Linked DNA regions of Parafrankia irregularis. The protein of the gene in region 1 interacts with the protein of each later gene in a pairwise test. Links are inferred from orthologs where the notes say so. Each region holds a gene or a part of one and is shown on either strand. Other genes may lie near its edges.

What was found. Proteins that work in one complex are often made in the same cells at the same time.
Region 2: the proteins of ndk (region 1) and AWX74_RS23270 interact in binary tests that used the Escherichia coli proteins (3 or more experiments, as listed by UniProt). The link is inferred for Parafrankia irregularis from one-to-one orthologs.

Annotation. Positions count from the first base shown.
Region 1 is NZ_FAOZ01000001.1:503,434-507,715, forward strand. Bases 1,541-4,282 are described here. They hold ndk (nucleoside-diphosphate kinase), read right to left. Parts: upstream 3,248-4,282; coding sequence 2,834-3,247; downstream 1,541-2,833. Other genes in these bases: AWX74_RS02060 (rod shape-determining protein), read right to left, coding at 1,541-2,292; AWX74_RS02070 (bifunctional folylpolyglutamate synthase/dihydrofolate synthase), read right to left, coding at 3,465-4,282. In the rest of the region: rod shape-determining protein MreD, read right to left, coding at 1-148; rod shape-determining protein MreC, read right to left, coding at 156-1,148; more of AWX74_RS02060, read right to left, coding at 1,261-1,540. UniProt on the Escherichia coli protein: Major role in the synthesis of nucleoside triphosphates other than ATP. The ATP gamma phosphate is transferred to the NDP beta phosphate via a ping-pong mechanism, using a phosphorylated active-site intermediate.
Region 2 is NZ_FAOZ01000017.1:95,471-101,953, forward strand. The notes cover bases 1,088-3,830. They hold AWX74_RS23270 (uracil-DNA glycosylase), read right to left. Parts: upstream 2,927-3,830; coding sequence 2,249-2,926; downstream 1,088-2,248. Other genes in these bases: AWX74_RS23265 (GDSL-type esterase/lipase family protein), read left to right, coding at 1,088-2,194; AWX74_RS23275 (sensor histidine kinase), read left to right, coding at 3,084-3,830. In the rest of the region: AWX74_RS23260 (ATP-binding protein), read right to left, coding at 1-384; more of AWX74_RS23265, read left to right, coding at 881-1,087; more of AWX74_RS23275, read left to right, coding at 3,831-4,364; AWX74_RS23280 (response regulator), read left to right, coding at 4,352-4,999; AWX74_RS23285 (DUF4097 family beta strand repeat-containing protein), read left to right, coding at 5,017-5,823; AWX74_RS23290 (toll/interleukin-1 receptor domain-containing protein), read left to right, coding at 5,938-6,483. UniProt on the Escherichia coli protein: Excises uracil residues from the DNA which can arise as a result of misincorporation of dUMP residues by DNA polymerase or due to deamination of cytosine.

The DNA.
Region 1 (4,282 bases):
GCACGATCACCAGATCGGGGCGGCCAAGCGGGGCGCCGAGCCGGGCCACCACCGACACCTGCAGGACGACGGCGACGGCCAGCAGCGCAACCGCGGCCGCGAAGGCACGCGGATGCAGCCGTTCCTCGGAGAACCCGCCATCCCACACCGCCGCGTCACCCCGCGCCCTGGGCCGCCGGGGCTCCCCCACCGGCCGGGGCCTGCCCGGCCGGCGTCTCACCGCTCTGCGCCTGGCCGGCGGGCGCCTGCCCACTCGGCGCCTGGCTGTCGGTGGAGCCGGCCGCGCCGGAGTCCGGCACCGCGCGGGGCGGGAGCACCCGGTCACCCGGGTCGGTGGCGGGGCCACCGACGATCACGCCGACCAGGTCGAGCGTGCCGATTGAGACGAAGGGGCGGACCTCGGCGGTACGAGAGAGGCCACCGACATCCACCACCTCGGTCACTTCGCCGATCGGCACTCCCGCCACGTAATCGAGACTACCAAACGTAACCAATCGGTCACCCTTTTGCACCTGGTAGGAGGCGTCATAGAGGGTGAAGGTCAGAGTGGACGGACCCTGGCCACCGGCGACCGCGCCGAGCAGCTTGGTCTGCTCCAGACGCGCGCCGATGCGGCTGCTCGGATCGCAGATCAGCTTGACGACCGCGGTGCTGTCGGTGACCGACGTGACCGTCCCGACCAGGCCGGCCGCGTTCACGACCACCTTGTCCACGGCGAGGCCGTCGCGGCGGCCGGCATTGATCGTCACCGTCCAGTCCATCCCGGTGACGTCACCGACCGCGATGACCCGGGCCGGCACGATCGTGTACTGCCCCTTGTCGGCGAGCAGGCGCAGGTCCGAGAGCTCACCGGCCAACCGGTCGATCTCGGCGTCGTCGGAGATCTGCCGACGCAGCTGCGCGTTCTCCTCGGTGAGCCGGTCGGCGCGATCGTGGTAGCGGTTCGGGTGGGTCAGCGACGACACGGTTCGGCCGACCGGCCGGGTCACCGTGGTCACCGCGTTCTCGACCCCGCCCACGATCGAATGCAGCACCCCCCGGGCACCGGGCGCCGAGTCGCTGGTCCGGTAGTCGAGCGTGATCAGCGTGAACGCGAGGACGAGCAGGACGGCGATGACGAGACGGGAGCGCCTGGTGTCACGTCCCACGTCGGTCCTCCATCGCCGCCTGCCACCGCCACACTCCTGCCACCGAACTCCCATGCCGCCGCACGCCGCCGAGGGCGCGGCCCGGTCCCCACCGGCCGCGCCGCGCGGGCCGTCAGCGCTTCGGCTCGGAGATGAGAACCTGCTGCAGCGCCTCGAACTCCTCGACGAACTTGCCCGACCCCATCGCCACCGAATGCAGCGGGTTCTCCGCGATGTGGATCGGCATTCCGGTCTCGTGCCGCAGCCGCTCGTCCAGCCCGCGCAGCAGCGCACCGCCGCCGGTCAGGACGATGCCGCGGTCCATGATGTCGCCGGACAGCTCCGGCGGGCACCGGTCGAGGGTCACCTTGACCGCGTCGATGACCGCGTTCACGGGCTCCTCGGTGGCCTTGCGGATCTCCTCGGCGGTCACCACGATGGTCTTGGGCAGGCCCGTCACCAGGTCACGACCGCGGATCTCGGCGCTCGGCTCCTCCGGAACCTTGTATGCCGAGCCGATCGCCATCTTGATCTCCTCGGCGGTCCGCTCGCCGAGCATCAGCGAGTACTCCTTCTTCACGTAGGAGATGATCGCCGTGTCGAGCTCGTCGCCGGCGGTGCGGATCGACTGGCTGGTGACGATGCCGCCCAGCGAGATGACCGCGACCTCGGTCGTGCCGCCACCGATGTCCACGACCATGTTGCCGGTCGGCTCGTGCACCGGGAGGCCGGCGCCGATCGCCGCCGCCATCGGCTCCTCGATGATGTAGACCTTCCGGGCTCCGGCCTGGTAGCCGGCGTCCTTCACCGCGCGCTGCTCCACACCGGTGATGCCGGACGGGACGCACACCACCAGCCGGGGCTTGGCGAAATGACGCCGCCGGTGCACCTTCTGGATGAAGTACCGCAGCATCCGCTCGGTGGTCTCGAAGTCGGCGATGACGCCGTCCTTCAGTGGGCGGACCGCCACCACGTTGCCCGGAGTACGGCCGATCATTCTTTTCGCGTCGGTTCCGACGGCGAGGATTCCCGAGGTCGTGGTGTTGATCGCGACGACACTGGGCTCGTTGAGCACGATGCCCCGGCCACGGACGTAGACGAGCGTGTTGGCGGTACCGAGGTCGACGGCCATGTCACGACCGAGGAACGACAGCGAACTGGACATCGTCGGGTGCCGGCCTTCCCGAGGGGCGCGAGGTGGGACGGATCCGGACGGCGCACGCGGACGACACCGACCGGCCTTCTCCGACCAACGCGCGAAACGCGTACAGAGTTCGTCGAACGGGCGGGACGGCCCGGATGCGCCTCGTGTGGACCCGTTCACCGTGACCGCCGGTACGGCGATTACGGCGAGCCACCGGGCACGCTCCGGGTAGGTGAAAGCGTAGACCGCCCCCGACGACGTCGCCGAGCCGACCGGGAAGCGTGTCACCCCACACGCACCGGGGCACGCGCGGCACGCCGCCCGGCTCCACATCATCCATGGACGGGTGGCAGGTCAGCGGCGGACCGCCGCCGATCGGGCACCCGGCAGGGACGAGACTTCCCCCGATCGGGGACGGAACACCCGAGGACACCGGGCCGACCACGGCGGCCGGCGGCCGGGTGAGCACCTCGACGAGGCCACGCCCGTCCGGCGGCTCACCCGCGCCGGTGGAACCCCGCCACCCACCAGGGGTGAGGACGAGGCACCCGGTGCCGGCAGGTCAGCTCAGGCCGGGGAAGAACAGGTCGATCTCGCGCTTGGCCGACTCCGGCGAATCCGAGCCGTGCACGAGGTTCTGGCCGATCTCCAGCGCGAAGTCACCGCGCAGCGAACCGGGGACCGCCTTCACCGGGTCGGTGGCGCCGATGAGGCCACGCGCCGCCTCCGTCGCCCGCGGGCCCTCCGCCACCAGGGCGACCAGCGGGCCAGAGGTGATGAAGTCGACCAGCTCGCCGAAGAAGGGCTTGCTGGCGTGCTCGCCGTAGTGGGTCTCGGCGACCGAGCGCTCCAGCGTGCGCAGCTCCAGGGCGACGATCTTCAGCCCCTTGCGCTCGAGACGACCGATGACCTCACCGATGAGGCCACGGCTGACGCCGTCGGGCTTGACCAGGATGAGGGTGCGCTCGGAGGACACGGGACTCCTTCAGACTCGTTTCGTCATCTTTGACGCGGGATGGCCGGACGGTCCGCGGCTACTGGCGCGACCGGTTGGCCCCTGGCAAACCTACAGGGTCCACGATCCGGACCGGCGCGCGCACTCCCCCGAGACCACCCGTCGGAGTGGCGCGACGGCGCGACGGCGCGGCGGTGCCACGGGCAGCGGCCGGTCAGCGGCCGATGGTCAGCGGCAGTCAGCGGCCGAGGAGACGGCGGGCCTCCCCCACCGTCACCAGTGAGCCGGTGACCAGCACTCCGGTGCCACCCAGCTCGCCTTCCTCCTCGGCCAGGCGCACCGCGGCGTCCAGCGCGTCGTCCAGACGCAGCGCCACCTCGACCCGGTCGGCGCCGAAGACATCCACCGCGACCGCCGCCAGATCGTCCGCCGGCATCGCCCGCGGCGAGGTGCTCTGCGTGATCACGACGTTGCTGAAGACCGGCTCCAACGCGGCGAGGATGCCATCCGCGTCCTTGTCGCCCAGGACGGCGACCACACCGACGAGGGACTCGAAGCCGAAGGCCTCGTCCACCGCGGCCGCGAGGGCCACGGCGCCGGCGACGTTGTGCGCGCCGTCCAGAACGATCGTCGGCGAACGCCGGACCACCTCAAGCCGGCCCGGCGAACTCGCCTGGGCGAACCCGGCGAGCACGGCGTCCGCGTCCAGCTGGTTCTGCCCACCGCCGAGGAAGGCCTCGACTGCCGCCAGCGCCACCGCCGCGTTGTGCGCCTGATGCACGCCGTGCAGCGGCAGGAAGACCTCCTCGTAGGTCCCACCGAGGCCCCGCAGGGTCAGCATCTGCCCGCCGACGGCGGCCCGCCGGCCGACGACACCGAACTCCAGGCCCTCCCGGGCGACCGTCGCGCCCAGCTCGGCGGCCCGGCGCAGCAGCACCTCCGCGGCGGGCAGCTGCTGCTGGGCCAGCACGAGCAGCGAGTCCGGCCGGATGATGCCGGCCTTCTCCGCCGCGACGGACTCGACCGTCGATCCGAGCTCCGGATGGTCCAGCGAGA
Region 2 (6,483 bases), on another replicon or contig:
GCATCCCGGTGGATCGGTGCGGCGAATGACGTCCAGGGCATCGACGCCGTGGGCGATGAGGATCATCCCCCGGCCCGAAGGCGTGAGGTTCACCTCGCGATCACTCGCCACGCAAGGGGTGAAACCCGAGCCCCGGTCGCTGACAGTCACGGTGATCCGGCGTTCGGCGCGGTCGAGGAGCAGACGAACCGGCAGGTCCGGATCGAGACGATTCCCGTGGATCACCGCGTTGACCACGGCCTCGCGCACCGCCAGCGCCAGCCACTCGCAGTCGTCGGCAGCCAGGCCGGACTCCACCGCCAGCCGGCACACCCATCGCTCGGCAACGTCAGCACTGGTTACGACGGACGGCAGCCGCAGCACATCGCTCTCCCCGCCCAGCACCGCACCCGCCGCCGGCCATCCCACGGGCGCGAGACTAGTAACCGATGCGCCACCGCGCATGACGACCGGCATCCAACGTGATCACTCGAAGTCCGGGACCGCCCTGTCCCTTCATGCCGCTCGATATCCTTCCATATTGACCGCGGTCGAAATCGAGATGACCGAGGCTCGATTTAATTGTGAGACTTTCCGGATGCTCACGTCCCACTTTTCTTCCCGATGGGACGCACTACCGCCTGTTCGCACCGAAGTAGACATGCAGCAAGCTCCGCCATGCTTGCAAGAATTCAGGCACCAACGGGTAGTTGGTGTTGACGATAAAATTTCGGCGGTAATAGCTTCCATGCCGGACGCGGGGATGGTGAAACGGAGCATCCCCGGCCGTTGGCATGGTTGTTCGGCCCACTAGCCCTTGCGCTCCGGACGCGGCTGGCGGCCATCAAACAGCCTTCGCCCATCAGACGGCAGGCGCGAGAAGGAGACAGTGAGCATGCGCATGAGGTCACGAAAGGCCGCCATCGTCGTGGCGGCCCTCGGATTAGCCGTAGCGGGAACCGGACTGGCGGCCACCGGTGCCGGCGCCACGTCGGTCTCCGCTGCCCCCGCCGGCACCTGCGGGGCCGAGCAGTGGGTGGCCAGCTGGGCCGCCAGCCCCACCGACGCCTCGTCGTTCGTCGACCCGTCCCTCGGGATCATTCCCGAGCGACTGACCAGGCAGACGCTGCGGACGGTGATCACACCGCACCTGAGCGGGTCATCGGCCCGGATCCACCTGAGCAACCGGTTCGGCACCAGTCCGCTGACCTTCGCGCACGTGACAGCCGCGCGGCAGCAGAGCGGCGCCGCGATCGGGACTCCGGTGGAGGTCACGTTCGGTGGCGCGGCCTCGGTGACCGTGCCCGCGGGCCAGGAGATCGTCAGCGACCCGGTCGCGTTGGCGGTCGAGACGTTCACACCGCTGACGATCAGCATGTACCTGCCCGCCACCACCAGCCCGCCGACCCGGCACTGGAACGCGAACGCGACCTCCTATTACACAAGGGCGGGTGCTGGCGACCTCACGATCCAGACCAGCGACTCGCGTTTCACCGAGAAGACGCTCAGCTGGTTCTACGTCAGTGGGCTCGACGTGCAGGCCAGCGCCCGGTCGGTCGTGGCGTTCGGTGACTCCATCACGGACGGCTTCGTCGGCGGAAGCCCGGTGAGCATTCCGGCGGACAAGAGCGTGGCCGACAAGAACGGCCGTTACCCCGACTATCTGCAGCGCCGGGTGAACGCGGCCGGCCTGCCCGTCTCGGTCGTCAACGCCGGAATCGGCTCCAACCAGCTCCTCGGCACCCTGATCTCCTTCGCCGGGCCCAGCGGACTGTCACGTTTCCAGGCCGACGCACTGGACATCCCCGGTGTCGCCGGAGTCCTGGTGCTGGAGGGCATCAACGACCTCGGGCTCGGCAACGGCGTCACCCCCCAGCAGATCACGGACGCCTACACCGAGCTGATCACAAAGGCGCACGCCGCCGGCCTCAAGATCTGGCTGGGCACGATCACGCCCGCGGCCAACGCGATCGTCGACGGCACGTTCCTCGCGCCGAACAGCGAGAACTACCGGCAGCAGATCAACACCTGGGTCCGGACCCAGACCCTGGCGGACGGCGTGGTCGACTTCGACGCCGCCGTGCGCGACCCGGCGAAGCCGTCCCAGCTGCTGCCCGCCTACGCCTCGCCGGACAACCTGCACCCCAGCCTCGCCGGCTACCAGGAGATGGCGGAAGCCGTCTCGCTCGACCTGCTCGCCGCGACCAGCTGCTGACCTGGTCTGACCTGACAGCCTGGCCTGCCTCGGATCCACCGAGGCAGGCCAGGATTACGGCAGGCGCCAGTCGACGGGCTGTGCGCCCTGCCGGAGCAGCAGGTCGTTGGCCCGGCTGAACGGCCGGGACCCGAAGAAGCCACGGTCAGCCGAGCGGGGCGACGGGTGCGTGGACTCGATCACCGCCGCACCGTCCAGGAACGGCCGCAGGCTACGTGCGTCCTGACCCCACAGGATCGCGACGAGCGGCTTGCCCCGCCCGGCCAGCGCCCGGATCGCCTGCTCGGTGACCTGCTCCCAGCCCTTGCCCCGGTGCGAGCCGGGCTGGCGCGGCGCGGTCGTCAGCGCCCTGTTCAGCAGCAGGACGCCCTGACTCGTCCAGGGGGTCAGGTCGCCGTTGGCGGGCCTGGGCAGATCGAGATCCGCGCTCAGCTCCTGGAAGATGTTCTGCAGGCTGCCGGGAAGCCTGCGCACCTCGGGGGACACCGCGAAGCTGTAGCCGATGGCCATCCCCGGCGTCGGGTAGGGATCCTGCCCGACGATCAGCACCCGCACCTCGTCGAACGGCTGCTGGAAGGCCCGCAGCACATGTGGTCCGGCCGGCAGGTAGGTGCGGCCCGCGGCGATCTCGGCGCGTAGGAAGTCACCCATGGCCGCGATCTGGTCGGCGACCGGTTCGAGAGCCTGGGCCCAGCCTGGTTCGACAAGTTCCTGCAGTGGTTGCGCCGACATGGCTGATCAGCCTACGTCGCACCGCCTCCCGTCACGGGACCGGGCCGGGCGGGGCCGGGCGGGGCCGGGCCGGCATCCGCGAGTAGGGAAATCCCTACTCCCATGACGGCGGCAGGCGGGATGGCGTGGTGGTGAGCGTTTTCCCTACGGTGAGCACATGGTCAGGAAGCTGCTCTCGCCGTGGCGAACGGTGCGTACGTGGTACGGCGTCGTGCACGGCGTGCTCGACCTGTTCATCGGCACGGTCTCGTTCGTCCTTGTGATCACGCTTCTGGCGGTCTCCGCCTCGCTGCTGATCATTTTTCCGGTGGCACTGCCGTTCATCTGGTCGCTGTTCGTCAGCGCCAGCGTCATCGGAGCACTGGAGCGGTCGCGGGCCGCCGCCCTGCTCGACATCCATCTACCGTCACCGCACGCGCCGTTCACCAGCCGCAACTGGTTGAGTCGCCTCGGTCAGCGATCCAGGTCCGCCAGCCGCTGGCGCGAGATCGCCTACTGCCTGTTGCTGATGCCCATCGGAGTGATCAGGCTCGCGGTGCTGACCACGGTGTGGAGCGGATCCTTCGCGCTGCTGATCCTGCCGCTCTACCTCGGTGCGTTGCCGGGTGACAGCGCCGAGTTCGGCCTGTTCGAGCTGTCTGGTGTCAGTGGTGCGCTCGCCGGCAGCGTCACCGGGGCCATCGGGCTGCTCGTCGCCGCACCCTGGGCAACCGTCGCGCTCACGACGGCCAGTGGTCTGATCGTTCGCGCGCTCCTCGGTCCCTCTCCCGAGACCGAGCTGCGCGAGCAGGTCACCCGGCTCGAGGCCAGCCGCACCTCGGCCGAGGCCGGGCGGTCCGCCGCGGTTGACAGCGCCGAGGCCGAACGGCGACGCATCGAGCGTGACCTGCACGACGGGGCGCAGCAACGACTCGTCGCGCTGGCGATGGACCTCGGCATGGTCCGGGAGAAGTTCGACCGGGACCCCGAACGCGCCCGCCAGCTCGTCACCAACGCACACCAGGAAGCCAAGGCCGCGCTGGCCGAGCTGCGTGATCTCGTCCGGGGCTTCCACCCGGCGATCCTTGAGGACCGCGGCCTCGACGCGGCACTGTCCGCGGTGGTGGCCCGCTGCCCGATCCCCGTTCAACTCGACATCACGGTCGACCCCCGACCACCGTCCACCGTCGAGAGCGCGGCGTACTTCATCGTCGCCGAAGCACTCACCAACGTCACGAAACACTCGCAGGCCTCGGCGGCGAAGGTTTCCATAGCCCGGCGCGGCGACCTGCTCGTGATCGACATCAGCGACAACGGCCGCGGTGGCGCCACCCTGGCCGGGGGAACCGGCCTGCAGGGCCTCGACGAACGGGTGCGCGGGCTCGGCGGATGGATGCAGGTGCTGAGCCCGCCAGGCGGGCCGACCTCGGTTCTGGTCGAGCTGCCATGCGGATCGTGATCGCGGAGGACTCGGTGCTGCTGCGCGCCGGTCTCGTCCGCCTGCTGGCAGACGCCGGCGAGGACGTGATCGCCGCGGTGGGAGACGCCGCGCAGCTGATCGAGGCGGTCGAGCGGCACGCCCCCGATCTGGCCATCGTCGATGTGCGCATGCCGCCGACGTTCGCCGACGAAGGCGTTCGTGCCGCGATCGAGGTCCGTCGCCGCTGGCCCGGCGTGGGCATCCTCCTGCTGTCGCAGTACGTCGAGGAGCGCTACGCCACCGACCTGCTCACGGGCGACAACGGGAAGCTCGGCTATCTCCTGAAGGATCGGGTGGCCGACGTGGGCGACTTCGTCGAAGCGGTGCGGCGGGTCGGTGACGGCGACACGGTCCTCGACCCCGAGGTCGTCGCGCAGCTGCTGGCGCGCAGCCGCCGCCGCGATCCGCTCGACCGGCTCACCGCCCGCGAGCGCGAGGTGCTGCAGCTCATGGCCGAGGGCCGCACCAACAGCGCCATCGCTCATCACCTCGTCGTCAGCGACGGTGCGGTCGAGAAGCACGTTCGCGGCATCTTCGCGAAGCTCGACCTCGCACCCACCGACCACGACCATCGCCGTGTGCTCGCCGTACTCCAGTGGCTGGGGGCCCCGTGATCACAGAAACACGACCAGTGCCGGCGCCGCGACCTCCGCATCGCTCCGGTGCACGCGCGGCGTGGATCGCGTTCGGCAGCGTCGTCGCCGTCACGACGCTCGTCTACGGCGCCGTCTCGTTCATGCAGCTGTGGGCCTTCGACCGCTCGAACACGCGTGGCGTGTTCACTCAGGATGTCCGCTCGCTCGACGTGCACAACGGCGCGGGAAGCACGCGCATCGTGGCAACCGACGCCGATGAGATCGTGGTCGAGGCGAAGGTCACCTACGGCCTGCGGAAACCGAGGAACGAGTCGTGGGTCGACGGTGAGAAGCTCGTGGTCCAGGCCTCGTGTCACCCTTTCCTCAGCCAGTGGTGCGGCGTCGACTACACGATCCGGGTGCCCGCCGACGTCGCGGTCCACGTCCGCGGCTCTGGTGGTGGGGTACGTGTCGAGGGGATCGACTCCGCGATCGACGTGTCGTCGTCCGGCGGTGGGGTGCGGGTCGACGATGTGGGTGGGCCGTTGCGCCTACGCTCCAGTGGCGGCGGGATCACCGGCCAGCGCCTGCGGTCCGAGATGGTCGACGTGTCGTCGAGCGGCGGCGGTGTGCGCCTCACCTTCGCCTCGGCCCCGAGCGACGCGGTGGTGCGGTCGTCGGGCGGAGGGGTCACCGTGGTGGTGCCCGACACCGGCGAGCCGTACAACATCCGCGCCTCGTCGAGCGGTGGATCGGTGCGCACCAGCGAGGTTCGCCATGATCCGTCCAGCCCGAGCCGGATCGACGTCGGTTCGAGCGGTGGTGGCGTGACCGTGCGCTACCCGGACGACGCGCGCGACTGACGACCTGCCGGGAGGCGAAACGAGGCTGCCGTCGGAGATCCGTCCCGTTCTCACCCGATACTGGCATCAGGCGCCGGGCTGCCTGCGCGAGGCTGACGGGAGAACGGTGAGATCGTGACGACGAACCTGCCGGGCACGCCGGACTTCCCGCAGACGGCTCCCCCGCCCCTGGCGCCGCCCGCTGGTTGGCCAGCTGACGATCTCCCGCTGAGCCGGGAGGACCTGCAACGGTTCCGGACGGCGCTGGCAGCCGTGGCGCCGGACCGGACGTCGGCGGAGATGCTGCTCGGCGAGATCGACGTCCCGCGGACACGCCTGCCGTCGTTCCACAGCACCCCGGAGCACGCCTGGTTCGAGGTTTTCCAGACGCTTGAGGCCGGAGTGGTCGCCCAGCCCTGCCGGCGCCTGCTGGCGGCTGTCCTCGTCCGCTACCCGGCCAATCGCGTCTTCCTCGATCTTCACGACCGCCATGTGGCCGGGCGGCGAGCGGACGCCACCGGGTCACGACCCGTCCCGGCCGGGGCGTCCACACCGCTGCCAGCGCCGACGCCGTCCCCGCCGACGGTGTTCCTGTCGCATGACCGGGCGGACCAGGGCAAGGTCCAGGCGTTGGCCAACCTGCTGACGGACGCAGGCCTCACCCCGTGGCTCGGGTCCGAG